DNA from 2 places in the Shewanella sp. SW24 genome. Region 1 is predicted to be linked to the other one. Evidence: predicted binding sites of a transcription regulator. Region 1 holds the regulator's gene; the other holds the start of a gene.
The links. The regulator LexA, encoded in region 1, represses DNA repair genes until DNA is damaged. The targets are predictions, from matches to a motif close to TACTGTATNNNNATACAGTA.

Region 1 (15,087 bases):
TAAAAAGCCTTAAGGCAAAGTTATACAGCTTAAATATGCCTGTGATTGCACAAACCCCAAGTGATCCTGAGTTAAAGGGTGGCCATTGGCGTCCTGAGCTTAAAGTGACCCTCGATATGAGTGATATCTCTGCTAAGCAAGTGATGTGTTACATCCAAGGTCAAGGCTCAAAACAGCCGACTTGGCTCAATGAAAACGAGTTTAGTGTTCAAGCGGATTTAGCCTTGCCCGCGGGGCGATCGCGTTATAACTGCACAGCGCCGAGTAAGGCGCGCAATGGCTACTATTGGTTTTCTCAGCCTTGGGTAAGGCCAAAGGACGATGGCTCTTGGATCAAAGAGTGATCAGCGGCTAGGTTTGTATTGCGCCACTATTTTTTCAAAATCGCTAATTAATTTATCATTTAATACCTGCGGCGGTTTGCCTAACGCTGCCGTAGGTTTAAATACCGCAACTCGCGTTCCCTGCGGCGACACCAAAACATAACCCGCACTATGGTCGACTTGGTAATTTTCTCCTTCACCCACCATGGCATAAGTGAGTCCTAAGCTGCGGGTGAGGGGAAATATCTGCGTTTGTTCACCCGTTACCGCTTTAAACTCTGGATTGAAAAAATTTACATAGGTTAAGAGTTTATCCTGTGTATCTCGTTTGGGGTCGACGGATAGAAACACCACCTGCAATGGCGCGATCTTGTTTAGATCGGGATAAGCCGCCGCGAGTTTATTTAAGGTCGTAGGACAAACGTCGGGGCAAAAGGTAAAACCGATAAAGAATAAGCTCCATTTTCCCTGCAAACTGGCATTGGTAAAAGCTTGCTTGTGTTGATCGACCAATTCAAAGGGCGCTAATTCATAGGCCTGTGGAAACAGAAAACCGCTCTCTAACTCGATAGGTTTTGGGGGATTAAATTTCACCGCAAATAGGCCGCCAAGACCGAACAACAAAATGGCGATGACTAAAATTATTTTCTGCATTATTCGCTCCATAAATACAGGTTAGCGCGACAAACTCGTTCCATACACTAGTTCCACAAATAGTGGTCTAGCAGTAATGCCATAAATAACAACATTAAATGGTAGATAGAGAAGCGGAACACTTGCATCGCTAAGCCATCATGATCCCGATATTTAAGTTGCCATGCTTTATAGATAAATCCCGTACTGAGTAAACTCGAGCTGACGAAATACACAGGCCCACACATACCAACCAGCACAGGTAACAGGCAAGCAATCGCCAGCAATACTGTGTAGAGCAAGATGCAGGTTTTCGTAAATTCGACACCGTGGGTGACTGGCAGCATGGGAATATCTACTTTGGCATATTCGGCGCGTCTGTGAATGGCCAGTGCCCAAAAATGTGGCGGCGTCCACGTAAAAATGATGATCACTAGCAATAACGCATGGCCGTGAAATTCGTTCGTCACTGCCGTCCATCCCAGCAAGGGTGGCATAGCTCCCGCAAGGCCACCGATCACAATATTTTGTGATGTTGCGCGTTTCAAATAGGCAGTATAAACCAAGGCATAGCCAATCAGGCTGGCAAAGGTCAGCCAAGCTGTGAGTGGATTGACTAAGGAATATAAGACGATAAAGCCAAAACTACCTAAGCTAGCGGCGAAAATTAACGCGCGGGTTGCCGAAATACGCCCTTTGGGTAGCGGGCGATTATAGGTACGTGCCATTAAGCCATCGATACGGCGATCGATCAGATGATTCAACGCTGCCGCTGAACCCGCCATCATAGCAATACCCAGCATACCGGCGATTAAAGGTTGAACGGGGACCGCATGGGGCACAGCAAGACACATGCCGACTAAGACAGTGAGCAGCATCAGTGCAACCACTTTAGGTTTGGTCATTTCAAAATAGGCGCGCCATGTTACGCTGAAAGTGGGCAGGCTACTGGTGATTGAGAGTGGTTTTGCCATCTTGGATCCCTCGCTTATGCTTTGCGCCATAAAAAATAGTTGATTGTGACTAAGGTCAGTAGCAGTAGTGCCGCACCACCGTTGTGAGACACGGCAATACCGAGTGGCAAATGCATCACTACGTTAGAAATACCTAAGCTCACTTGTAGTATGACTAGTCCCACTAATAAAAGGCTTAAAGCCTTAAGTCCCGTAGCGCCCACAAATAATCGGTAGGCGAGCACGAGTAACAAGCTGGCAGTGACGATAGCGCCAATTCTGTGGGCTACGTGGATAGTCATTCGTGCAGGGTAATCGAGCACCCCAAATTCGAAGCTAGGGTGTTGGCCTTGAAACGGTGAAAATGCCTCGGCTATTGCTAAGTTATCTACCCAATTTCCCTCACAGATGGGTAAAGAGGTGCAGGCGAGCGCCGCGTAATTCGATGATGTCCAAGCGCCCAACATAATCTGACCCACAAGGACGAATAGGCTCACCAACGCTAACGGTGCGAGATGTCGAGCATGGGTTTCGCTATTAAATATACGCCGAGGTCGGGTTCGCAGGTAAAGGAGTAACAGCAGCGAGATTAGGCTAAAGCCACCAATAAGATGCGACATCACAATTATTGGCATGAGTTTCATGGTCACAGTCCACATGCCTAGCGCTCCTTGAAAAAGGATCAGCAGCACTATGATGATCGGCAACTTTTTGGGTGCTTCCGGTGTTTGTAAGCACAAAATTAAGATGAATAACACCAGTAAGCCAAGTCCGCCTGCGATATATCTGTGGATCATTTCCAGCCAAGCTTTCTCTGGATTGATATCGTGATCTGGGAATATAGTTTGCGCATGGGCGATTTCATGGTCTTGGGTGGGCACTTTAATATGGCCGTAGCAGCCTGGCCAATCGGGGCAGCCGAGCCCTGCATCCGATAGGCGGGTGTAAGCGCCCATTAAAATCACCAATAGGGTAAAGACTAAGGTTAAGCGTAGGATCCAAGTTAGTTGCATCAATCTACCCTCGACAGTTTTAACAACTTACGCAGATCCGCAATCAGCGCCTTGCCTTGAGCTAAATGTGCTTCTTTGCCCTGCACTTGAGGGTAGCGCAGGACTAAGCTGCCTAAGGGATCGACTATGATTAGCTGCTGTTCATCTAACCATTTGCTTAAGTCTGCATTGGCGGGGCGAGTGTTGAAGTGAAAGGCGCTTAAGGCGTTAAGATCGCTGTCGGGATGGGTGAGGATGAGCGGTTCTACTCGCGCCTGATCTGGCCCTAACGCTGTGTGGCTTTGGCGCAAAATATACAGGCGTTCGCGGCAAGTATCGTTGCATTTGGCGGGCAATAAATACAGTAGTTGCCATTCTTTGGGATTAGAATTTTCAACCCCAAGGCTGGCATAACTGGTTTCGGGACTGATCAGCTCGCCATGATTGGTGGCTCCGCCATGGTATAAATTCAGGCTCAGCACTAGCTTAGCAATCACTACGGGGGCAATAAACGCCAGCAGTAATAGCCCTAATGCTTTGTGTTTAGATTTGTTCTGGGAGTTCATGCTTGCTCCTCTCATTCAAATTATTCCTAATTTATTGTTTTATATTTATTTAGTTTTATTAGTGTCTTGCTAAGTATGGTACGAATTTCCCTATTTGCTCCTTGAGTTTGCGACTGTTTGGGCGCTATGGCGTTTTACATATTTAATCCCTTGCCACAGCATTAGCCCTGCAAATACGGCTGCCATCGAAAACCACTGCAACGCATAGCCCCAATGTTTTTGTGCTGACAGTGGGAAAGGTTGCCAAGGATGGGGCAATGTGAGGGAAGGTAATTGCTCTGGTTGCAACACGACAGGTAACACTGGGTGCCCTAATACCTTAGCCATTTCGGGCATATTTAAATTTTGAAAGCGAATACTTGTCCCTGTTTCTGCCATTAAAGCTTGGCTCAAGGGATTGATTTGCTTTTGATAAAGCCTGCCTTCGATATTTAATGCCCCGCTTAGGGGAGTGATGTGGGGTAACTCATCCCGATGGGATCCAGCGGCAACAAAGCCTAACTCGACCAGCAACCAAGGTTTTTCAACTTCTACTTGCAGAGGTTGAAAGGCTAAATAGCCCACTTGACCTTGATAGATTTGATTATCCAGCAGCCAGATTTGTGAGCTTGCGGGAGTGGCGCGTACTTGCAGTCGATAACCCGTTACGCCTTCTTTGCCGACCTTGAGTTGGAGCTGCTCAAAACTTAATGGCAGCAAAGCTTGCCTTGCTTCCATTTGGGCTGAAAGCGTCGTTTTATCTTCACCACGGGCTAACTGCCATAAACCCAACTTGACCAATATAGTTAATACAGCCACAGTCAATATCAGTAGAAAAACCGTTAATTTATTCAGCAGAACATGAGGATATTGTATGAATAGCCTGTTCATTTTTAAGTTGGTCTTAGTTCTGCTGTTGCTATTCATCATTTTTAATCTAGGTCGCGCCTTGTTTATTATGGTGAAAGGTGATGAAAAAGTGCCTATGAGCCGTTATCTTGGTCGGCGAGTGATTTTCTCCGTGCTCGTTATCTTGTTATTGCTGGTGGCCTTAGGGACTGGGTTAATTAGCCCCAATCCCACGCCTTACTAAAGCACTAGAGAACGTAAACGAAAATAAACAAACACAGCCAGACCACATCCACAAAGTGCCAATACCAACTCCCCGCTTGGAACGCAAAATGTTTATCTGCGCTAAAGTGCCCCTTCAACACTCTGAAAAACAACACGAATAAAAAGAGAGTCCCCAGAGTGACATGCATGCCGTGAAAGCCAGTTAACAGGAAGAAGGTGTTGCCATAAATCCCAGAGGTCAGAGTGAGTCCCATTTCCCGGTAGGCATGCATATATTCTTCTGCCTGTAAGGCAAGGAAACCCATACCCAAGAGTATGGTGATACCAAGCCAGAGAGTAATGGCAGAACGTTTACCTTTTTCTAGGCTGACATGGGCGAAATGTAAGGTAACTGAGGAGGTTAGCAGTACGATAGTGTTGATTAATGGCAGTCCAGTCCATGGCATAGCTTGGGTTTTAGTGCCATCTGGCGTAGTAATGAGCGGCCAAATAGCTTCAAACTGAGGCCAGAGCACTTCGTGGGTCATGGCATTATTCGATGCGCCACCGAGCCAAGGCACTGCGAACATGCGGGCATAAAATAGTGCCCCGAAAAAAGCCCCGAAAAACATGACTTCCGAAAAAATAAACCAGCTCATACCTTGGCGAAACGATCGATCCATTTGGCTAGAATAGAGCCCTGCCATCGACTCTTGGATCACGGTTCTAAACCAACCCACCAGCATGAATAGGATCACAGCTATCCCAGCCAGCAGCACATAACCGCCACCGGATGCACCTGATTTCAACTGTTGCACGAAAAGGCCTGCACCAGAGGCGATTAAGAACAAGCCAATGGCGCCTACAATAGGCCAGACACTTTGGGATGGAACGTAGTAAGTTTGATGTTTCGTTGTCATTTTGCAGCTCCTTGCTCTATGGCAGACGCTAACTGCTTGTCGGTAATGTCGTAGAGAGTGTAAGAGAGTGTCAGAGTGTGGATAGACTCAGGTAACTGAGGATCCACATAGAAAATGAGCGGCAGCTCAGCGCTAGTGTCCGCCGCTAAGGGTTGTTGATTAAAGCAAAAGCATTCTGTTTTATTAAAATAAGCGGCACCTTGGCCGGGCGAAACTGAAGGTATCGCTTGGCCAATCGTTGCTTTAGCGGACATATTGCGCGCCAAAAATGCCGTATGGATTAGCTCGCCAGGGTGAACTTCGAGCCGTTTGGTTTGTGGCGCAAATGTCCATGGCATGCCTGTTTGTACCTGAGAAATAAATTCCACAGTCACTATTCGGCTTGTATCTACTGTGATTGCTTGATAACTACTCGCGGTATTGGAGGGTTTTCCATTGATACCGAGTTGCTCGCACAACACATCGTAGAGCGGCACCAGCGCGAATCCAAAGCCAAACATTCCAATACAGCCGATAACTAACATGCTGATAAGTTTACGATTTGACTTAGGTTTATCTTGCTGGTGTTGGGTTGCCATTTCATTTCACCTCAGGTGGTGTCGTGAAGGAGTGGTAAGGTGCAGGGCTTGGCAATGTCCACTCTAAACCCTCGGAACCTTCCCAAGGTTTAGCGGGGGCTTTTTCGCCGCCACGGATGCACTTAATTACTAATACTAAGAAAATCAATTGCGATAAGCCGAAGGCGAACCCACCAATCGAGACGATTTGATTAACATCGGCAAATTGAATCGAGTAGTCAGGGATACGCCTTGGCATTCCTGCCAGCCCAAGGAAATGCATCGGGAAAAATAGCACATTGACTGAAATCACCGAACACCAGAAATGCCATTGTCCCAGTCGTTCGTTGTACATGTGCCCCGTCCACTTAGGTAGCCAGTAATAGGCCGCTGCCATGATGGAGAAAATCGCACCAGTTACGAGTACATAATGGAAATGTGCCACAACAAAATAAGTATCGTGGTACTGGAAGTCGGCGGGTGTAATGGCGAGCATTAATCCCGAAAAACCGCCAATAGTGAAGAGTATGATAAAGGCTACAGCAAACAGCATGGGCGTTTCGAAGCTGAGTGAGCCGCGCCACATAGTGGCAACCCAGTTAAACACTTTCACTCCTGTTGGCACTGCAATCAACATGGTGCAATACATGAAAAACAGCTCGGCAAACACTGGCATACCTGTGGTGAACATATGGTGCGCCCACACGAGGAACGACAGAATTGCAATACTAGCCGTAGCATAAACCATGGATGCATAGCCAAATAAGGGTTTACGACTGAAGGCTGGGACTATGGCAGAGATGATGCCAAAGGACGGCAAGATCATGATGTAAACTTCAGGGTGGCCGAAGAACCAGAAAATATGCTGGAACATCACAGGATCGCCGCCGCCAGCCGCATCGAAGAAACTCGTGCCGAAAAACTTATCGGTCAGCACCATAGTCACAGCGCCCGCGAGTACGGGCATAACCGCGATCAGTAGGAATGCCGTGATAAGCCAAGTCCAGACAAACAATGGTAACTTCATCCATGTCATGCCTGGCGCGCGTAAATTCACTATGGTCACAATCACGTTGATCGCGCCCATGATCGAACTTATCCCCATGATGTGAATAGAAAATACAAAGAGCGCCGTGCTATCTGGACTATAAGTTGTTGATAGTGGTGCGTAGAAGGTCCAACCAAAGTTAGGTCCGCCACCTTCCATAAATAGCGAACTGAGAAGGATAGTGAAGGCGAAGGGGAGTATCCAAAAACTCCAGTTATTCATCCGTGGCAGCGCCATATCGGGCGCTCCTATCATCATAGGGATCAGCCAGTTAGCGAGCCCTGTAAAGGCTGGCATTACCGCACCGAATACCATGATCAGCCCATGAACAGTTGTCATTTGGTTGAAAAAGTTGGGCTCGACCAATTGTAATCCAGGTTGAAAGAGTTCAGCGCGGATCACCATGGCCATAGCGCCACCGGTTAAGAACATAATGAAGCTGAACCATAAATACAAAGTACCTATGTCTTTATGGTTGGTGGTTAGCAGCCAGCGCATGATGCCCTTTGGCGCACCATGATGATGGTCATCATGGGCTGCGGTTTGATCTTGAGTCGTTGTGCTCATCATTATCCCCTACTGTCCATGACTTGCGATATCAGCAGGTTGCACTGTATCGCCGGTATTGTTGCCCCAAGCATTGCGTTCATAGGTAATGACTGCTGCAAGTTGCTGTGGGCTAAGCTGTTTGCCAAATGCCTGCATAGCCGTGCCTGTTTTACCGAGCATCACAATATCGATGTGATTGGCGACTGGTCCAATGGCGATAGCACTACCCACTAGCGCGGGGAAGGCGGGTGGTATTCCTGCACCTGTCACTTGATGGCAGGCAGCACAGAAGGTCGCGTAGACAGTTTCACCTTCGGCCATGAGGGCGTCATGGCGGAGTGTGGGGAGGCTTGCGGGATCTACTGCAGCTGAGACGTCTTTTGCAGGCGCGGGTGTCGGGGTTGTACCGCTTGGTACCGCGGCGGATGTTTGTGCAGAATTGCCGTTCATGTACTCGTTGACGTCTTTGGCTTGCACTGCATCGCCAGTATTATTGCCCCAAGCATTACGCTCGTAGGTAGTCACTGCCGCGATTTCTTGTGCAGTCAATTGCTTACTAAACGCTTGCATGGCAGTACCCGTTTTACCGTTGAGCACAATTTCAAGGTGACCGCTGAGTGGTCCCGTTGCAATCGGGCTACCTTTAAGGGGCGGAAATACGCCTTGCAACCCTTCGCCATTGGGCTGGTGGCAGGCTGCGCAGTGTCCGAGGTAAACTTGTTCGCCTAGAGTCATCAACTCTTCTTTACTTAGGGTTTGTGATAAAGCGGCTTGAGCGGCTTCAGCCGCAGCATCTGCGGCTTGTTTTTGCTCTGTGACCCAAGCCTCAAACTCGGCTTCGGGTAACGCTTGTACTACGATAGGCATAAAACCATGGTCTTTTCCGCAGAGTTCGGCGCATTGACCGCGGTAAATGCCGGGTTTGTCGATGCGAGTCCAAGCTTCATTGATAAATCCAGGGTTGGCATCTTTCTTAATGGCAAAGGCGGGCACCCACCAAGAATGTATGACATCCTCTGAAGTCATCAGAAAGCGGATTTTGCGGTTTATCGGTAGAACGAGCGGTTTATCGACTTCCAATAGATAGTTTTCACCCTTGGTTTCGGTGCCTTCAATTTGTGCTCTGGGTGTTGTAAGTATGCTATAAAAATCAATATCTTGATCGAAATAGCTGTAATGCCATTTCCATTGGGAACCCGTGACTTTTACGGTGAGATCGGCGTTACTGGGATCTTCCATTGCGATTAAAGTTTTTGTCGCTGGAATCGCCATTAAGATCAAAATGATAAATGGCAGAATCGTCCAAGCGATTTCAACTTTAGTGCTTTCGTGAAAGTGGGACGCGACAGCGCCTTTGGATTTTCTGTGGTTGATCATGGCGTAAATCATGACGCCAAAGACCACTAGGCCTATTGCGCAGCAGATATACAAGATGGTCATGTGCAAGTGATAAACCTTGCCACTGATCTCGGTCACGCCAGGGGTCATGTTGAACCGCATGTCCGCGGCGGTCAACGGTGGTGCGAAAAGCACCACGAGTAAACAATACAACAATTGCTTCACAAGACTTCTCCTCTGCCAATTGCGAATAGCAACTACAAAGAAGAGCAACACAGTAAGTCTCAACTCTATGCAAACTCTTCAGTTCCCAAAAAAGCTTTTTTGACTTCAACGTGCGTTGGCGGCTGTTACTTTTAATCAAGTATTGTTACTGCTGGTAATTAGCCACGCTGGCACATACTGCTGAAATAAATCTGTTCTCTATTTTTAGTGGCGCTTCGAGTTCGATAAATACTCGATTCATTGACCACGGAAGGTGATATATCATCACCGACTTAACCAACCATACTTGCTGTTTAAATATTGATCAAGATCACTTATTTATCTAATTATCTGAAAAATTGCCAAAAAAAAGCCTCACATTCATAGGTGAGGCGGCTTTCAAGGTAAAAATTAAATGAATATTTAGTGTACAGCGCTAAAAAAAGATTGCTGACCGAAGAGATTGCCTTGCTCAATGCGTACGTCGGCATGTAAGTGACTGTTTACGTCTTCAAGCACTATGCCCATAGCTCGGGCACTTTTAGCCACGATTTGTAGGCGTCGATTATCCCGCGCATCCAATGATTGAGTCCAAGTAATGACTGCACTGGACGTACCACTTGTTAGGGCTTTCTCCATCGCCCACAGGGTTTCGACTTCATCTTTAGCATGTACCAGCAAAACTCTATCCATACGCACACCTGCGCTGGCGAGCATTTGCTTGTAGCCAATACTTGGAGGGTTGATGAGCACTAACCAACGGCCCTGTTGGCTTAACTGAGCGAGTTGTGCACTCAGATGAATTAATTCTTGGCGACCTTGAGTCTTAGTTGGCATGCAGGCGATGGGCGCATGGTGCCAGTCATAGTCAGCATCACGGACTTCATCGAGCCACAGGCCCGGATGGCGGGGGGCATTGCCAAGTAGTTTATTCATAGCCAATCTCCATTACGGATCACACCGACGGCGAGTCCTTCAATTGTTAAACTTTGGAAGCCTAAATCCACTTTAATCGGGGAGTAATCTTCATTTTCGGCATGTAGATAGACTACATTACCTTTTTTTTCGAAACGTTTAACAGTGACATCGTCATCGACTCTAGCGACAACCACTTGACCATTTCTAGCTTGTTCTACTTTATGAACTGCCAGCAAATCACCTTCGAGAATACCGATATTTTTCATGCTGTCGCCCTTTACTCGCAGTAAAAAATCGGCGGCGGGATGAAACATGCTTGGGTCGACTTGGTAGTACTGTTCAACATGTTCTTGGGCGAGGATAGGTTCACCCGCGGCCACTTGGCCGATGAGCGGTAAACCTGTTTCAGTCAAATCTTCGATTTCCGCAGGCAGACGAATGCCTCGAGATGTGCCTGGCATGATCTCAATGCAGCCCTTTTTTGCCAACGCTTTAAGATGTTCTTCAGCCGCATTGGCGCTCTTAAAACCTAAACGGGTTGCGATTTCTGCCCGAGTGGGTGGCATGCCAGTATCGGCAATATTTCGTTTAATTAGCTCTAAAATTTCAGCTTGGCGTGGCGTCAAAGGTCTCATGGTGTTTCCTGTTTTTCTATACAGTTACTGTTAGTATATACAGTATTATTTGCAGCGCAAGTATTAACCACTTTTTAGCTATGTTGGAGAGAATTAGCGAATATTGCCCATAGTCTGGTATTCTATCGGGCTAGTAAACGCACTTAATTGCATAAGAATAATGCCTAAACACGACTCTCTTTGGTTGAAATCATTACGTTGGATCCAAAAACACTTAGTGCACACTATTGTGGTACCTCAGGATCCCTTTGCCGATCTGAATCTGGATGCTTCCAGACCCCTTGTTTATGTGATGAAAACAGAATCTCTCAGTGACATAGCTGCTTTGAGCGAAATAACGGCTAAGTTAGGTTTACCAAGCCCTTATGAGCCTCTAGTGGCTAATGGTGTGACTGCGCCTCGGGTTGTCTGTCTTCAAGGACGTAAGCCACTGTTTGGCGAACGTGCTGGTAATGAGCCTTTCCTCGAATGCTTTATGCGTTTGTTAGCCGTGCATAAGGAACGTCCTGAATTGGATATTCAACTTGTGCCCGTGAGCTTGTATTGGGGTCGAACGCCAGGGAAAGAAGACGACACTATGAAGGCGGCCGTATTTGAGCGGGAAAACCCGACTTGGCTGCGCAAGTGCTTGATGATTCTGTTCTTAGGTCGACATAACTTCGTGCAGTTTTCGAATGCCGTATCCCTGCGTTACATGGCTGACGAACATGGCACCGACATGGGGATTGCCCATAAGTTAGCACGGGTTGCGCGCGTGCATTTCCGTCGTCAACGTAAGGTAATGACAGGGCCTGTGCTGCCAAACCGCCAAGCACTGTTTCATTCGTTACTCAAATCTGAGTCGCTGCGCAAAGCGATTCAAGAAGAAGCCGCCAGTAAAAAGATTTCTGAGACCCAAGCGCGCGAGACGGCTATTGAGTACCTCGATGAAATAGCAGCCGATTACTCAGATAGTTTAGTGCGTATTGCCGAGCGTTTCTTAACTTGGTTGTGGAACAAGCTTTATAGCGGGATCAACATTAAAGGCGCCGAGCAAGTTCGCCAGCTGCATCACGATGGCCACGAGATTGTTTATGTGCCTTGCCATCGCAGCCACATGGATTACCTGCTGTTATCGTATATTTTGTATTATCAAGGCATGGTTCCGCCGCACATTGCTGCTGGCATCAACCTCAACTTCTGGCCCGCGGGACCTATGTTCCGTCGCGGTGGTGCCTTCTTTATCCGCCGTAGTTTTAATGGCAACAAGCTGTATACCGCAGTATTTCGTGAGTATTTAGATCAGCTGTTTGCTAAAGGTTATTCGGTGGAATACTTCTCCGAAGGTGGCCGTTCACGTACTGGCCGTCTGTTGGCGCCGAAAACTGGCATGATCGCCATGACGATGAACAGCGTACTGCGCGGTATTGAACGTCCTGTCACACTTGTGCCTGTGTATTTAGGCTATGACCATGTGATGGAAGTGGCGACTTACCATAAAGAGTTAAGCGGTAAGAAAAAGAAAAAAGAATCTGTGTGGCAGGTGTTCGGTGCCATTCGCAAATTAGGTAATTTTGGCCAAGGTTACGTGAATTTTGGCGAGCCTATTACCTTACAAAATTTCTTAAATGAGCGTGCGCCAAACTGGCGTGCTGAGTTGGCCGATGATCCCGAGCAGAAACCAAGTTGGTTAACTCCAGCGGTAAACGTGCTGGCTAATCGGGTGATGACGCGTATCAATGATGCCGCAGCCGCGAGTTCGGTGACTTTGACTAGCTTAGTCTTACTGGCGACAGATCAAAACGCCTTAGAACGTAGTCTGCTGGAGCGTCAGCTTGATTTGTATCTGACCCTACTCAAAAAAGTGCCTTACACTTCTTATACATCTGTTGCGGAAGGTGATGGTAAGCATTTAGTGCAGCAAGGTTTAGAGCTGAACAAGTTTGTTGTTAGTGCCGATCCTTTAGGGGAAATAGTGTCTATCGAAGCGAGTCAGGCAGTGTCTATGACTTACTATCGTAACAATATCATTCACTTATTTATTGTTCCTTCATTAATTGCGAGTTGTTTAACCCACAATGAACAGATCCTGCGCCAGCAAGTGGTTTCAATCGTTGCCGATTTTTATCCACTGCTGAAAGCCGAACTCTTCATGGGAATTAAAGACTTACCAGCCTATGTTGAGCAAGTGCTGGATTTCCTGATTGGGCAAGGTTTAGTGGTTGAGACAGATACTTTAGCTGTCGTGCCTGAGCACTCAAGCCAATTATTGTTGTTAGCCAGTTCAGTGAGTGAAACTTTGCAACGCTACGCTATTATTTTCAATCTGTTAGCGAACAGACCTAAGATGGAGCGCTCAGAACTTGAGTCTGAGAGCCATTTACTCGCCCAGCGTTTAGGGGCTTTACATGGCATTACCGCGCCTGAGTTCTACGATAAAAAACTCTACGGTACTTTGAGCGTGAAGCTTAAAGAATTGGGATATCTGGCGGATAGTGAAGATAAGTCCAATATTAATCGCATACGAGATCAGGCCAATAGCTTATTACGTCCGTCAGTGAGACAAACGATAGTGGCGAGTGTCACCGCGGAGCACACAGTTTAATGGCAAATCATATGAATGCGGCTAAGCATAAGCCCGCAGGTAAGTCCTTGCTTGGTGGTGCCATGATTATTGCTGGCACGACCGTAGGTGCTGGGATGTTTTCTCTGCCCGTGGTCGGTGCAGGTATGTGGTTTGGCTATTCGATTTTGATGTTATTGGGCATTTGGTTTTGCATGTTGATGTCGGGCTTATTGTTGCTCGAAACCAATTTACATTTCGAACCCGGTGCTAGCTTCGATACCTTAAGCAAGCAAACTCTTGGGCAGTTTTGGCGGATAGTGAACGGCGTTTCTATTGCTTTCGTGTTGTATATTTTGACTTATGCCTATATCAGCGGCGGTGGTTCGATTGTGAATCACAGCTTGCAGGGCATGGGAATTGAGTTACCGCAAAGCGTGTCAGGGCTGGTGTTTGCCATAGTATTGGCGAGTATAGTATTGATCAGTACTAAAGCCGTGGATCGGATTACCACGATTATGCTCGGCGGTATGATCATTACCTTCTTCCTCGCGGTCGGCAATTTATTGATCGAAATTGATGTGACTAAGTTGCTCGAACCTGATGGTAATAACAGCTTTTCACCTTATCTGTGGGCGGCGCTGCCCTTTGGTCTCGCCAGCTTCGGCTACCATGGTAACGTTCCCAGCTTAGTGAAGTATTACGGCAAAGATTCCTCCACCATTATCAAGGCGATTTTCGTCGGCACCTTTATCGCACTGGTGATTTATGCCTGTTGGTTAGTGGCGACTATGGGCAATATTCCCCGCAGCCAGTTTATCGACATTATTGCCCAAGGCGGCAATATGGGTGTGTTGGTGGGCGCTTTGTCTGAGGTGATGGCGAGTAGCTGGTTAAACAGTATGTTGACCCTGTTTGCTAACTTAGCCGTGGCTTCATCTTTCTTAGGGGTGACCTTAGGTTTGTTCGATTATCTCGCCGACTTGTTTGGTTTTGACGATTCGCGCTCTGGCCGGATGAAAACCGCGTTAGTGACCTTTGTGCCGCCGACGATTTTAGGATTACTGTTCCCCGACGGCTTTTTAGTGGCGATTGGCTTTGCGGCATTAGCGGCGACAGTGTGGGCGGTAATCGTCCCGGCGCTGATGGCCTATAAATCACGGCAGTTATTCCCCGAGAGCACAGGTTTTAGAGTGATAGGCGGTACGCCGCTGATTATTCTTGTGGTGCTATTTGGCATAGTCACGGGTGCTTGTCATCTGCTCGCGATGGCAAATTTACTGCCTCAGTATTCTTAATTTGTTTCGATGATTTAAGCCCTCTGCGTGAGGGCTTTTTTGTATTTGGCCATTGAGTTTTAATCCTGCAGATCTTTTTTATCCCGATACTGGACAGAAGCCCGAACTCAGGCTTAACTCGAATGATTGTAAAAATGAAGGAGCCAATGATGAAAATTACTCAGTACGCACAAGGACATGCATGTTGGGTTGAACTCGCAAGCCACGATTGGCAAGCTGCTAAGGCATTTTATCAAGCGTTATTTGGTTGGAACTCAGTTGACATGCCTATCCCAGAAGGTCATTTTTCGCTATTCAATTTAGCAGGTGATGATTTAGGCGCCATGTACCAAATCCCTGAGTCTGAGTCGCAGATCCCCAGTCATTGGCGTGTCTACTTTGCCGTGGATGATATGGATGCCAGCATTGCAGCGATTCAAGCTGCGGGCGGCCAAGTGCACATGGGGCCGCATATTGTGGGAGATGCGGGCGTGATGGCGCAGGTGAGCGATCCACAAGGCGCACGTTTTGCACTGTGGCAAGCGAAGAACCACATAGGTGCTCGCCGTCAGGGTGAACTCAATACCCTTTGCTGGGTTG
Region 2 (15,087 bases), on a different contig from region 1:
ATAACGACGCTGATGTATTAGCGACGGCCGCAGTCACTTTGGCCGCTGCTGCAGCCGCGGCCAGTGTTAAAGAAAAAGAATCTTCTTTCTTTAATGATTTAAAAGCCAATAAGAGCAAAGATCCCCATGTGCTCGATTGGGACTCAGAGCTAGATTTTGCACCTAAGGCTAAGCCTGCTGCAACGCAAGCAGATGTAACGGCTAATGATGTTGAGCCTAATAAAGATGCCACTGCGCTCGATTATGCTTCTCAAGAGAAGCCCATTAATGCTACGCGTAACGATATTGATTATAGTGAAGATTTTAAACTTGATATCAAAGAAGACGCGGATGATTTGGACCTTGAGCAAGGGCTAGACTTAAGTGACGATAACGTGCTCGCCGCTTTTACAGCCAATACAGATTATGACGATGAAGATGTGTTGACGTCGGAAGACAGTTTCTCTCTGGTCGATGATCATAATCTTACCGTCGATGAAGCCTTGGCTGCACTCGATGCCCAGGAGTCGCGAAAAGCGCAGAAAAAGTTTGTTCCTGACCATGATTTAACCAGTTTTCAAAATGAAAACGGTTTTATCGACATCGACAAGTTGCTGAATGATGCCGATGAAGAGGGCGCAGATACCGATTTGTATTCGGAAGTTGACGTTGAGATGAGTGATGTCGGTGCCTTAATCGGTGATGCCGCGATGATCGATGTTGATGATGAAGAAAACTCAGTCAACGCTAAGCTGGATTTAGCGCGTGCTTATATCGAAATTGACGACAGCGACAGTGCGAAAGCCCTGCTCAAAGAAGTGCAAATTGACGGTAACGAGCGCCAGCAGGATGAAGCAGGACGTTTGCTCAAAGAGATTAGTTAATCCCGGTTGAGAGTGTTTCAATCTAACGGCGCCTTCAGCGCCGTTTTTTTTATGGGCTGCTGTGATAAAATGCGCCGCTAAATCAATTGTGAGGATAAGTGATGCGGATTGCATTAGGTATTGAATATGACGGTAATGGTTATTTTGGCTGGCAACGTCAGGCCGAAGTCGATTCAGTACAAGGGCAATTAGAACGGGCGTTATCGATAGTGGCCAATGAGCCTATCGGCGTCTTCTGCGCTGGCCGTACCGATGCGGGCGTGCATGCCACAGGCCAAGTGGTCCATTTTGAAACCAATGCTATTCGTAATGAAGGCGCATGGACCTTAGGGGTGAATGCTAATTTGCCCGACAATATTGCCGTTCGTTGGGTCAAAGAAGTCGACGACAGTTTCCATGCGCGCTTTTCGGCCACCGCCAGACGCTACCGCTATGTGATTTATAATCACACTTTTCGGCCTGGGATTTTACGCCATGGTGTAAGCCATTATCACGGCAATATCGATGCTGACAAAATGCACCAAGCGGCACAGGCACTCTTGGGTGAGCAGGATTTTACTAGCTTTCGCGCTGTTCAGTGTCAGTCGAAAACACCGTTTCGTAATGTGCATTGCGTTAATGTAACGCGCCAAGGTATGTATGTGATTGTTGATATCGCCGCGAATGCTTTCTTGCATCACATGGTGCGCAATATTGTCGGTTCATTGTTAGAAATCGGTCTAGGTAATCAGCCACTGACTTGGATGGGCGATTTGCTCGCGTTAAAAGACAGAAACCAAGCCGCAGCAACGGCTAAACCCCATGGACTCTATTTAGTTGATGTGACTTATCCAGAACAATATCAATTACCTAAGCTCGCTCTTGGGCCATTATTCATATTGGATTGAAAAGATCTTATTTGAGAGATAATCGAATACGAGGATATACGGACATGCTTACAGTACCAGCGTCAAATGCAGCATTGGAACAGTGGTTGGATTATTTGCTATCTATACATCCAACCGAAATCGATATGGGGTTAACCCGTGTCTCTAAGGTCGCGCAAACCCTGGGTCTTTTGGATTTAGGTACAACCAAGATAGTGACAGTGGCGGGGACGAATGGCAAAGGCACCACCTGCGCCATGCTCGAAAATATTCTGCGCCTATCGGGTTTGACTGTGGGCGTATACAGTTCGCCACACATGCTGAAGTACAACGAGCGAGTGCGTATCAATGGTAGCGATGTCAGTGATAGTGGTTTTGTTACGGCATTTGAGCAAATTGAAGCCGCGCGCGGCGATATTTCTCTGACCTTTTTTGAGTACGCTACGCTCGCAGGCTTGATACTCTTTAAAACCGCTAAGCTTGATGTGGTTATCTTAGAAGTCGGTTTAGGTGGACGGTTAGATGCTACCAATATTATCGATGCCGACATTAGCGTACTGACGTCGGTCGATTTAGACCATGAAAGTTATCTCGGTAATACCCGTGAGCTTGTGGGCCGTGAAAAGGCGGGCATTTTCCGCCGTGGTAAACCTGCCATTGTGGGTGAACCCAACTTGCCACACACTGTCAATGATGTCGCCAATGAGGTTGGCGCCATCTTGTATCGTGTCGGTAATGAATTCAGTTATCAAGCCCATGGCAATCTGTGGGATTTTCAAGGTCAAGTGCTCAAACTGCACGATTTAGCGTTACCAACTTTGCCATTACCTAATGCGGCGACTGTATTGGCAGTGATTGAACAGGGCTGGCCGGATATCACGCCTTCAATTATTGCTGAGGGTATTAGCACGGCTCGGTTAACGGGTCGATTAGAGCGGGTGAGTGAGCAACCGTTAGTGTTACTCGATGTTGCCCATAATCCCCATGCTGCGCGGTTTTTGGTACAACAGTTAGCGCCAATCGTTGTGGGTAAGCGCGTGTTCGCCCTTTGCGGCATGTTGAAGGATAAAGATATCGCAGGTGTGTTGCCTGTGATCAACCCTCTGATCGACACTTGGTATTTGGTCAGTCTGCACGGAGAGCGTGGCGCGAGTTCGGCCATGTTACGCAAAACATTAGCCACTGAGGCTGCTGCATTTGAGTTTGAGGACATATCTGAGGCTTGGTCTGCATTAAAAGCGCAAATTAACCCAGATGATGTGGTAATTGTGTTTGGCTCCTTTTACACTGTGGCAGGTTTTAAGTCTCAATTTATGCAGGAAGTCAGTTTTGTCTAGCCAGTTTCATAATCGTTTAGTCGGCACTGTAGTGCTGGTTGCGCTTGGGGTAATTTTTTTGCCGGATATTTTGGATGGCAAAAAAGATCGCCAAGAAGAGCAGTTTTCCGAAATTCCTTTGCGCCCGACCGTGATTGAGCAGCAAAAAGCCGACGATGATATGTTTGAAGTCTTGTCGGCCGAGGATGCTGCTGCGCTGAATGGGACTGAGGTCGCCTTAGCCGAAATGCCAGTTAATGCTGACAATGAAAAGTCTGCCGTTGCGCCAGTAATCGAAGTCGCAAAGCAAGATGTTAAGAAAGACGTTAAGCCTGATGTTAAAAAAGCAGAGCCTAAGCCTGAAACGAAACCTGAAGCTAAAAAAGAGCCGCCTAAAGCCACTGTAAAAACTGAGCCGGCTAAAAAAGCGGACGCTAAAGCGACTACTGTGGCTAAGGCTGAAAAGCCTAAAGCAGAAACGCCCAAAGCCAGTGCAGCCAAAGAGGATGCCGTTAAAGTGGTCAGCCGTGACAGCTTGAAAAGTGGCTTTACCTTGCAGCTTGGCAGTTTTAACAACGCAACGAATGTTAAAGCCTTGGTTGCACAGCTGCGTAAGAGTGGTTTTAAAGCGTACACTATTCCTGAAAACCCTAAAGATGGCGTATTAACTAAAGTGTTTGTCGGACCCGATGTGTCTGAAGCAAAGCTGAAGAAAGTACAAGTTGAGGTGGAAAACCTTACACGTCTCAAGGGCTGGATTGTTCCTTTTAATCCCTTAGAATCTTAATGGTGATACAACACACGAGACTGAAAATGATTTATTTACCTCACTAGGGGTGAGAATCGTTTCAGTCTCTGGTAGAATCGCGCCGTCTTAAAGCCCATGTCGGAAAGCCATCTCAATGGTTTGGATTGATTACGCTATCATATTCGTCATCGGATTATCGACTCTCATCAGTCTGATCCGTGGATTTGCCAAAGAAGCCATGTCCTTAGTGGTATGGTTTGCGGCTTTCTTTGTTGCCAGCCAATTTTACCAAGATCTTGCCGTTCACTTAACACAAATGAACGATGAGATGCTGCGTAATGGCGTTTCTATTGCCATCCTCTTTATTACCACTTTGGTACTCGGTGCCTTAGTTAACTATATTCTCGGACAACTTGTTGTCAAAACCGGATTATCTGGCACTGACAGGCTTTTGGGCTTGTGCTTCGGTGCTATTCGAGGCGCGCTTATTGTTAGCGCCTTGTTGTTTTTCATGGATGCTTTCACAGGCTCTCCCAACTCCCAATGGTGGAAAGATTCTGTGCTAGTGCCCGAATTTGGCGTTGTTATTCAATGGTTTTTTGACTATTTGGAAAATACCTCCAGCTTTGTACCCAAACTATAAGAAAGAAAATAAAATAATCCTAAGTGATAGAACATCTTACAATGAGGAAGCTTACCCATGTGTGGTATCGTCGGAATAGTTGGCCAATCATCGGTTAATCAGACCATTTATGATGCACTGACAGTGTTGCAGCACAGAGGTCAGGATGCGGCAGGTATTGTGACCATTGATCGTGGTGCTTTCAGACTACGTAAAGCCAATGGTTTGGTTAAAGACGTTTTTGAAGTCAAACATATGCAACGCCTACAAGGTAATGCTGGTATTGGCCATGTGCGTTATCCAACTGCGGGCAGTTCAAGCGCATCTGAAGCGCAGCCTTTCTATGTTAACTCGCCATTTGGGATCTCATTAGCCCATAACGGTAACTTAACCAACACAGTCGAATTAGCCGAAGGGCTTATCAAAAAACGTCGCCATGTGAACACCACTTCGGATTCTGAAGTCTTGTTAAACCTGTTGGCCGACGAACTGCAAAAAACCACGAGTTTGACTCTGACGTCGGAAGAAGTGTTCGATGCGGTCGCTAACGTACACCAACAAGCTCGTGGCGCTTACGCGGTTGTTGCCATGATTATTGGTCAAGGCTTAGTTGCGTTCCGTGACCCATTTGGTATTCGTCCTTTGGTATTAGGTAAGCACGAAACTGCCACTGGCACTGAATACATGGTGGCTTCTGAAAGTGTGGCACTCGATGCCGTTGGCTTTGAAGTGATGCGTGATGTTGCACCGGGTGAAGCGATTTATGTTTCAATTGACGGCCAGCTGTATACCCGTCAATGTGCAGCCGAGCCTAGCTATGCACCTTGTATCTTCGAATTTGTTTATTTTGCCCGTCCAGATTCGACGATCGACAAAGTGTCTGTATATGCAAGTCGCGTCAACATGGGCGCTAAGCTTGGCGAGAAGATTAAGAAGGAATGGTACGATCACGATATCGACGTGGTTATTCCTATTCCTGAAACCTCTTGCGATATCGCGCTGGAAATTGCTCGTTGCATGGATTTACCGTACCGCCAAGGTTTTGTGAAAAACCGTTATATTGGCCGTACCTTCATCATGCCTGGTCAACAGGAGCGTAAGAAGTCAGTGCGTCGTAAGTTGAATGCCATTAACACTGAGTTCAAAGGCAAAAATGTCCTGTTGGTGGACGACTCTATCGTTCGCGGTACGACCTCAGAGCAAATCATCGAAATGGCCCGTGAAGCCGGTGCCAAGAAAGTGTACTTTGCCTCTGCCGCACCGGAAATTCGTTTCCCGAACGTGTACGGTATTGATATGCCAACGTCGAATGAGCTTATTGCACACGGTCGTGATGCCGATGAAATCGCCAAGTTAATTGGTGCTGATGGCATTATTTTCCAAGACTTACCCGATTTAATTGAAGCGGTAAGAATGGAGAATCCTGCGATTAAACGTTTCGAAACGTCCGTATTTGATGGTCACTACATCACGAACGACGTTGACCAAGCGTATTTAGATCACTTGACGCAACTGCGTAATGACGATGCCAAAGCCGATCGAAATAAAGATATTGGCACTAACTTAGAGCTGCATAACGTCTGTCACCCATAAGGATTGTGGGTAATTCAGTATCGTAAAGTTTGTGTCCTTTTTGTTCTAAACGATACAAAAAAAGCCAGTGAGAAATCACTGGCTTTTTAATGGCTTATATTTGCTTAACGGATCATCGTGATAACGTCTACGTATTTATGCGTTGCGCTGTTTCAGTCATTACATTTTCTTCAGCGTGCTTACGTTCAACCCAGTAATCCGCATTTTTAATACCCAGTTTTACCGGATCAAAAAGTGGCTCTATGCCAAGTGCCTGCTGTGATTCATAATCTTTAAGGCAAGTGAATGCGGTTTTCCTCAATAGAATAATGGCAATAATATTGAGCCATGCCATGAGTCCAACACCAATGTCGCCCATTCCCCAAGCCATATCAGCCGTTTTAACTGTGCCGTATACGGTTGAGCCAATGATCACGACTTTGAGAACGACCATGAACCAAGGATGATTTACTTTACGGTTAATATAGGCAATGTTGGTCTCGGCAATGTAGTAATAAGCCACTATGGTCGTAAAGGCGAAGAAGAACAGTGCGATAGCCACAAAGATATTGCCAAATCCTGGCATCATACTTTCCATTGCCGTTTGTACGTAGCCTGGTCCTGCAGCGACTCCGGCAATGCCGGTATAGAGCGCCGCACCGTCTGGGCCCTGAACATTATACAGTCCTGTAATGAGCAGCATGAAACCTGTTGCAGAGCAAACGAATAAGGTGTCGATATACACAGAAAAAGCTTGAACTAACCCTTGTTTGGCTGGATGGCTTACCGCCGCTGCAGATGAGGCATGTGGCGCTGTACCTTGACCCGCTTCGTTGGAGTAAATACCCCGCTTTACCCCCCACATGATGGCTAAGCCTAAAATGGCACCAAAACCCGCATCAAAGCCAAAGGCACTTTTGATAATTAACCATAAAATACCCGGTAGCTGGCCAATATTTAGCGCTATGATGACACAAGCCACTATGATGTAACCCAGTGCCATAAAGGGGACGACGGCACTGGCAAAGTGAGCGATACGTTTTACACCGCCAAAAATGATAAAGCCTAGAAGCATAGCCAGTATGGCTGCAGTCACATTAGGATCTATGTTGAAAGCGGTTTTTAAACTTGAACCAATCGAGTTAGCTTGTACGCCCGGCAGCAGGATCCCGCAGGCAAATATGGTCGCAATTGCAAATACCCATGCATACCATTTCATGCCTAAGCCTTTTTCAATATAAAAAGCAGGTCCACCGCGATACTCACCATTGATTTTTTCTTTATAGACTTGACCTAAGGTAGATTCAACGAAAGCGGAGCTGGCACCGAGAAAGGCAACCATCCACATCCAAAATAAAGCGCCAGGACCACCAAAGGTGATTGCTGTGGCAACCCCTGCAATGTTACCTGTACCGACTCGGCCCGCTAATGTCATCGCGAGTGCTTGAAAAGACGACACTCCCGCATCAGTACTCTTACCATCAAACATCAGGCGGATCATTTCTGGCAGATGGCGCAGCTGCAAAAATCGAGTGCGAAGGGAGAAATAGAGCCCGACACCTAGGCAAAGAAAAATAAGTGCAGGGCTCCAAATTACACTATTGATCGCGTTGACAATCTCATTCATAGACTCCGATTCCTTTATTGTGTTGTTTTAGCAGAGTTTTTAGGTTTACGGTTATTCAACAGATGTTGAGTTAGGACATTCACTTTTGATTAAGACATTTTTTGTAAATATCCAAGATACTCAACATAACTATTTTTTAGGGAGCTTCATAGTTAAAGTGTTAAATATTTGAAACCAATGTGTTTTGAAATTGAGTTTTAGCATGGATAAATAGAGCGGAGGGGCGAGTTAACTCGAAATACGGTAGTGATTTATTATGAATGTCAGTTATCCCATTACCCAAAGTAGCATCCACACGCCGAATAAGCTGCTTAAGCTATGGCGCGTGATTTGATGGCTGAGTAATAGAGATAAACTCACAGCAATAGGAATGACGAGAATGAATCCCCATGCTAACGGCATATCGATGATTTTCATTTGTCCCAGCCAGGTACTGGTGAGCATGCTTATTGCGAGTAACATTAAGCTATGGAATATCAATAACTGATTGAATCTTAATATTAATACTGGAGTTATTGTCATAGCCTGTCGCGCATTTATTGCAAACTGTCTCATAGTCACTCCTTAGTTATTTAGTGTATCTTATGCCTTGTTGAGAATCATTCGCAATTGAATTTACACTTAAGCTTTTACATTTAAGCTCGGTTTACTACAGAAATTTGCACTCAACTGGCGTTTGGGCTAAATTATACTGTAATTATATCCAGTGCTTGGTGTTTGTATGATTCTCTATATCGCAGAAAAACCTAGCCTAGGGCGGGCCATTGCCGATGTATTGCCTAAACCCCATAAAAAAGGCGATGGATTTATCGAAGCCGCCAATGGCGATTGTGTGTCTTGGTGTGTCGGTCACTTGCTCGAGCAAGCAGAACCTGATGCCTATAATCCTGAATTTAAGTCTTGGAAATTCGAGCATTTGCCAATAGTGCCAGACAAGTGGCAACTAAAACCTAAGGCTGCGACCCGCAGCCAACTCACAGTGCTAAAACGATTAGTCAAACAAGCCAACACCTTGGTTAATGCGGGCGATCCCGACCGTGAAGGGCAGTTACTCGTGGATGAAGTGATTGCCTATCTTGGCGTGACGGGGGACAAGCTACATCAAACTCAGCGTTTACTGATCAGTGACTTAAACCCACAAGCTGTAAAACGAGCTCTAACGCAGCTACGCAGTAATCGCGAGTTTATTCCTTTATCCACATCAGCCTTAGCCCGCAGTCGTGCCGATTGGCTCTATGGCATGAATATGACGCGTGCGTACACCATCCAAGGTAAAAAGGTCGGTTATCAAGGCGTGTTATCCGTCGGCCGAGTACAAACGCCATTGCTTGGGCTAGTGGTGCGCCGTGATGAAGAGATTGCCCACTTTCAATCTAAGCCTTTTTATGAAGTACTAGCGCATTTGGCGACCGAGAAGCAAGAAACTTTCAGCGCCAAGTGGCAACCTAGCGAAGCTTGTCAGCCTTATATGGATGAAGAAGGACGAGTGTTAGTGAGAGGGTTAGCGCAAAATGTGGTGAGTCGCATCAGTGATAAACCCGCCTTAGTCACTCAATTAGTGGCTAAGGACAAGAAACAGAATCCACCATTGCCCTACAGCTTATCCGCGTTACAGATTGATGCGGCTAAACGGTTTGGTATGAGTGCTAAGGATGTGCTCGATACCTGCCAAAGTTTGTATGAACGCCATAAACTCATTACTTACCCACGCTCCGACAGTCGTTATTTACCCGTTGAGCAACATAACCTTGCGCCTTCGGTTCTTAAGGCGATAAGTGACGGCGCTGCTGAGTTATTGCAAGGTGCTGATGCACCCGATCCCCGTCTTAAATCTAAAGCATGGGATGATAAAAAAGTGGACGCCCATCACGCAATCGTCCCCACAGCGAAGACGGCTAACTTATCTAGCTTGAGTCAGCGTGAGAGGCAGTTATATCTTCATGTTGCTCGCCAGTACTTAGCCCAGTTTTATCCGGCTTATTGTTACAGTGAAACCACAGTGCAAGTGACAATCGAGGGGGGCTTATTTAATACCAAGGCGCGTCAGGATAAATCCCTCGGCTGGAAGCAACTCTTTGCCCGCCAAGAGCCTAATGGCAGTAAGGCGAGTGGCAACAAGTCGACGGAAGAAAGCGCAGGTAAGGACGATGAGGAGAATGACGAGTTTATCGGCCAATTACCGCCTTTGAAATTGGGACAGGCTTTGCATTGTACTCGAGGCGAATTGTTGGAGAAAAATACTCAACCACCAAAGGCCTTTACCGATGCCACTTTACTCGGTGCTATGACGGGTATTAGCCGTTATGTGACCGATCCTGAGATCCGTAAAATTCTTAAAGAAACCGATGGATTAGGTACAGAGGCTACCCGTGCAGGTATTATCGAATTGCTGTTCAAACGCGGTTTTTTACAACGCCTAGGTAAATCTATTGTCTCGACAGACGTGGGGAAAGGATTGATTAACAGCTTGCCCGCGAGTGCGACTACGCCGGATATGACAGCGCTTTGGGAAGCGAGCCTGAACGGCATTTGCCATAAAGAAACCTCTTATCAAGCCTTTATGCAGCCACTGCTCGGCACCTTATCCACGCTTATCCAGAATGCAGGCGCACAACTGCCAACCGCGCTTAATGGTTTACAAGGCCAAGGTTATCGTAAAACGGCAAGTAATAAATCTGGTTATCGTAAGTCGTACTCTAAAAAATCAAGTTCAGCGAAAGGTATAGGTACAACAAAAAACGATGGTTCCAACAAATATGCTTCCCAAAAGACCAGTTCCAAAAGTTCGGTAACTCGATCAACCAGTCGTTCAGCTTCTAATAGCCGTAAATCTACAACAGCAGTGTAATGACACACTTGTTGCATATATGTCGTTATTGTCTCTTGATGTAATAACGACATTTAATTTATCTAACGGTATTTAACAACCGATAATCACGATATTTCGAGATTGCCTGATCCGTATCTAAAAAACACCTTGATTTTCAGCTTTTCCTCCCGGTGGCATATAACCTGCTTAGTATTGTTTGGGGAAAATAATATATTAAATAAATCATGTAATTATATGTGGTTTCGCTGAATTTAAAGGTAGATTAAATGAAAAAGACATTGCTCGCTTTGATGATCCCAAGCTTATTGTTAATGGGAACTGCTCAAGCCGTTGAGTTGTATAATGACCAAACTAACAGCGTTAACATGATAGGTTGGTTAGGTTTTGCCGCGTTAAATGATGGTCATGAAACTTCCGTTATAGATAATTTTTCTCGTGTTGGTTTTCGTTTCGACCGTCAAGAGAAAAATGGCTGGAGCTCCTTTGCCCATACGGAATGGGGTATCAATATGGTGACCAGTGATGACGGCCTTATATACACGCAAGGCCAAGGTGGCGGTCAGTTATCTGCATCTAAAAATTCAGATTTTTTATTCAATCGATTGGGTTATGTAGGGATGTCCCATGAGAAATGGGGAAAGATCAGTTTTGGTAAGCAATGGGGGGCTTACTATGATGTTGCTTACACAACCGATGTGCTCAATGCTTTTACGGGGTGGTCAGTGGGGGCCTATACCTTCGGTGACGGTGGTTTAACAGGGGCAGGACGTGCCGATGCTGCGCTGCAATATCGTAATACTTTTGGTAATCTACATGTCGCAGTGCAGTATGCCTCTAAACAAAATAGCGATGTTGCCTTGTATGATGGCAGTGGTGCTCCCTTGAATGATGGTTCCGAATTGAGTTTCGAACCTAGCTACGGTGCAAGTGTAACTTACAACTTTACTGATAAATTTAAAGTGCTAGCGGGATTTAATCGTGGTGATTTTACCGGAAATCTTGCAGGCCAAGAGGTTGATAACACTAACCAAATTATTGGGATTGGCGCCCAATACGGTAGTTTCTATCAATATGCTCCAGGTCGTGATGCTGACGGTTTATACGTAGGTTTTAACGCCCATAAGAGTGAGCAAAACGAATTAGTGGGGGGAGATTTATATGATTCAACTGGAGCAGAGTTTATTGTTGCTTATCAGTATGATAATGGTTTCGTTCCAACAGTATTACTGACATATCAAGATCTTGATACCGATGTAGATACTGCGATCCAAGGAAAATGGACACGCCAATTTGCAGTGTTAGGTCTGCATTATCGCTATAGCCGCGACACAATTATGTACGTTGAGGCCAAAATAGATTTCAGCAGTATGGATGATAAAGCCTATGAAGATCTACAAGATAACAACTATGCGGTGGGAATCCGTTATTTCTTCTAGATCCTATGGTTATCATTAATTTTTCAAAGGTCACTTATGTGACCTTTGTTATTTATGCACTTTGTTAACCGATGCTTTCTATTTTTGTTATAGAGCACTCGTTAGCCTTGAAAGATTATACAATCCCCAGTTTCTTCATTTTGCTGCGCAGGGTATTGGCATTGATGTCCAATAACTCAGCCGCACCTCCTGGACCATAGAGTTTTCCACCTGTAATCCTCAGTGCATGACTAATATATTTTCTGGTCATAACATCAAGGGGCACAAGTTTATCGCTCGCATAGTTTGGATCTATGATAACGGTTTGATTTGCTTGGGTCGTAATTTCCTCACCCTGATGTGGAGCAAGGAAGCCAAAATCTAACGGTCCTGAAGGTTGTTGTATTATCGCCCGTTCGAGCACGTTAATGAGTTCTCGGACATTTCCTGGCCAAGCGTATTGATTCAGAATATTCAATTGTTCCGGTGTAACTCTTGGTAATTGAGGCAGGTTGAACTTTGAACTCAGTTGCTCGATAAAATGCTGTACGAGTAAAGGAATGTCTGTACGTCTTTGTCTTAATGAAGGGATTTCAATAGGGAAAATAGCTAAGCGATACCAAAGATCTTCCCGAAACATTTCTCTGTGTACCATAGCTTGTAAATTTCTATGGGTGGCAGCCACTATACGAATATCCAGCTGTACAGCATCATGCCCACCCACACGGGTAATACTGCTATTTTGAAGCACACGGAGTAATCGAACCTGTGCGGATAGTGGTAGCTCACCAATTTCATCGAGGAAGATAGTGCCGCCATTGGCTTGTTCGAAGTAGCCAATTTTACGGGACTCAGCCCCAGTAAATGCCCCTTTTTCATAACCAAAGAGTTCGGAGTCAATCAAAGTATCTGGAATGGCGCCGCAGTTGACCTTGATAAAGGGCTTATCCGAACGTTCAGAAAGTTCGTGAATAGCATTAGCTATCACTTCTTTTCCACACCCCGTTTCACCCAGCATTAGGACGGTCGTATTAATCTTGGCAATAGATTGCACTTGCTGCATGACGTGTTTCAAGCCTGAATTGGCTCCCACTACGCCATTCTGGACATCCAGTGTTCTGCGAAGACTCACATTCTGCTTTGAGAGTGCTTCATTTTCTTTAAGTAAATTACGTCCGCGTAGATTTAGTGCAGTGATTAAGGCTAATGCATGCATATGCGGAGCAATTAAATCAGCATGACGAGGGCGAAAAACGCCTGTCGTTTTGGCATAAAATCCGACTATCCCAAGGTGGGTATTTTCGATAGACATTCTCAAAATGATCAGCGAACGAATACCACTGATCACCTTAGGCGCAACTAAAGCTGTGATTGGGTCGTGCTCAATATCATTAACAATTCTCACGCGTGGGCGTTGAGGATCATCTAAGCACTTAGCCAGTTCTTCAGGGATAGATATTTGCCTATCTAAGGTACATGATTGGTTAGCATTGACATGAGCAATAAATTGTATGTCATTAAATTGTTTGCGAAAAATATTAATAAATAGCCCATCAATAGGCAGTTCATCCCGAATAAACTCGAAGTAACTTTGCAGGGACTTTTCGAGTTGTAGGCTACTGCATAATCTCAGTGTCGATTCGTGATAAAAGTGTTTTTCCATTGATATTTCATGTTAATCATTAAGTATCGTGATTGTAGATCTTTATATTTCGTGATTCCGTGCCTCTAATCAAAGTTCCCCACTTAATTACCTCTTTTTAGGTGCTTGGCACAGCGCATGCACTTCCATGCTGACAAGTTCCAGCCATTATTGAAGGAAGTAAGCATGAGTAAAACTCAAGATATTGATACGGGCCGTCGGCAGTTGCTAAAAGGTGGGGCTGTGATGGCTGCGGGCTTTGGGGCTGCAATAGCCTTACCTGCAACAGCAAGTTGCGATGCTGTTCCTGAAGCATTCGACGAGATTGTAGATGTGCTGGTCGTCGGCAGCGGCTTTGCTGGTATGTCTGCAGCATTACAAGCAAGGGAAGTCGGTGTCAGTGTGATGGTTGTGGACAAGATGCCTGTCTTTGGCGGTAACTCAACAATCAATGGCGGTGCCATGGCTGTGGCGGGCTCTGAGTTGCAAAAACAGGCCGGAATTAATGATTCTGTCGATGAAATGGTCGCCGATATGATGCGAGCAGGTCGGGGCATGAACGATGTTGAGATGTTAAAACTGGTGTGTAATGGCACGGCTGAATCCTGTCAGTGGTTGATTGAACATGGGGTTAAGTGGAAACCTTTTGTACAGCATTTTGGTGGACACTCAATACAACGAGTCTTGCAAACCGTTGAAAGTTCAGGGGCAGGTATTATCAGACCGCTGATTAACGCCGCGAGAGATAAAGGCGTGGTGATGAGAAATCAGACCAAGCTCGAAAGCTTTGTGAAAGATCTCGATGGTCGCGTGATTGGGGTCGAAGTTCGTGAAGGTTTTTATTTCCCTAATGAGCGAACCGGTAAAATACGTCGCATAGGCGCGCGCCGTGGTGTTGTCATGGCAACGGGGGGCTTTGGTCGCGATATTGAATATCGCATGATGCAACTACCTGAGTTAAATAACGACTTAGATTCCACCAATCATGCTGGTGCAACTTCAGAAGCCCTAAAGCAAATGATGCTCTTAGGTGCTAACCCTATTCATTTAGACCAAATTCAACTCGGCCCATGGGCATCTCCCGATGAAAAAGGCTTTGGTACTGCATCCCAGTTCAACACGATTGCGACCTATCCCCACGGTATTGTGGTGGATGTGCGCACTGGTGAACGTTTTTTCAATGAACTTGCAGATCGTAAAGCGAGAGCTGACGCTATCATGACTCGCCGTGATGAACATGGTCAGCCTGTTTATCCTATTGGTTTCACTAATGCAGAAGGGGCTAGTAAGGCGCAAACCTTAGATTGGGGACTGAAATATAAGGTGATTAGTAAAGCAGAAACCTTAGACGAACTTGCTGCTATTTATGGTATGCCAGCCAAAGCACTAAAAGCTCAAGTCGCCCGTTGGAACGAAGCGGTAAAAAATGGTGTTGATAAAGAATTCGCACGTCCTCTGCAAGAAGCCATTGTGCTAGATAAAGGGCCTTGGTATGCCGTTCGTATGTGGCCAAAAGTTCACTATTGCATGGGCGGCGTTAAAGTGAATACCCGATCAGAAGTACTGCATTTAGTCACCAACCAAGC

Region 2: a site for LexA is predicted at 8,304-8,323, ahead of L5M17_RS07120 (DNA topoisomerase III). Genes of this name have one in related genera too.

The regions. Positions count from the first base shown of each region.
Region 1 covers NZ_JAKKSH010000011.1:97,016-112,102, forward strand. The annotation lists gene L5M17_RS11090 (polysaccharide deacetylase family protein) at 1-344, shown strand, start outside; gene L5M17_RS11095 (SCO family protein) at 345-977, opposite strand; gene cyoE (heme o synthase) at 1,025-1,930, opposite strand; gene L5M17_RS11105 (COX15/CtaA family protein) at 1,945-2,922, opposite strand; gene L5M17_RS11110 (hypothetical protein) at 2,922-3,467, opposite strand; gene L5M17_RS11115 (SURF1 family protein) at 3,558-4,322, opposite strand; gene L5M17_RS11120 (DUF2909 family protein) at 4,321-4,539, shown strand; gene L5M17_RS11125 (cytochrome c oxidase subunit 3) at 4,544-5,419, opposite strand; gene L5M17_RS11130 (cytochrome c oxidase assembly protein) at 5,416-5,997, opposite strand; gene ctaD (cytochrome c oxidase subunit I) at 5,999-7,591, opposite strand; gene coxB (cytochrome c oxidase subunit II) at 7,601-9,136, opposite strand; gene L5M17_RS11145 (cell division inhibitor SulA) at 9,539-10,051, opposite strand; gene lexA (transcriptional repressor LexA) at 10,048-10,668, opposite strand; gene plsB (glycerol-3-phosphate 1-O-acyltransferase PlsB) at 10,829-13,252, shown strand; gene mtr (tryptophan permease) at 13,252-14,508, shown strand; gene L5M17_RS11165 (VOC family protein) at 14,658-15,087, shown strand, end outside.
Region 2 covers NZ_JAKKSH010000006.1:75,698-90,784, forward strand. The annotation lists gene L5M17_RS07080 (FimV/HubP family polar landmark protein) at 1-863, shown strand, start outside; gene truA (tRNA pseudouridine(38-40) synthase TruA) at 965-1,750, shown strand; gene folC (bifunctional tetrahydrofolate synthase/dihydrofolate synthase) at 1,795-3,066, shown strand; gene L5M17_RS07095 (SPOR domain-containing protein) at 3,059-3,832, shown strand; gene L5M17_RS07100 (CvpA family protein) at 3,948-4,436, shown strand; gene purF (amidophosphoribosyltransferase) at 4,494-6,008, shown strand; gene L5M17_RS07110 (alanine/glycine:cation symporter family protein) at 6,136-7,614, opposite strand; gene L5M17_RS07115 (hypothetical protein) at 7,882-8,169, opposite strand; gene L5M17_RS07120 (DNA topoisomerase III) at 8,336-10,462, shown strand; gene L5M17_RS07125 (porin) at 10,711-11,880, shown strand; gene L5M17_RS07130 (sigma-54 interaction domain-containing protein) at 11,996-13,522, opposite strand; gene L5M17_RS07135 (flavocytochrome c) at 13,688-15,087, shown strand, end outside.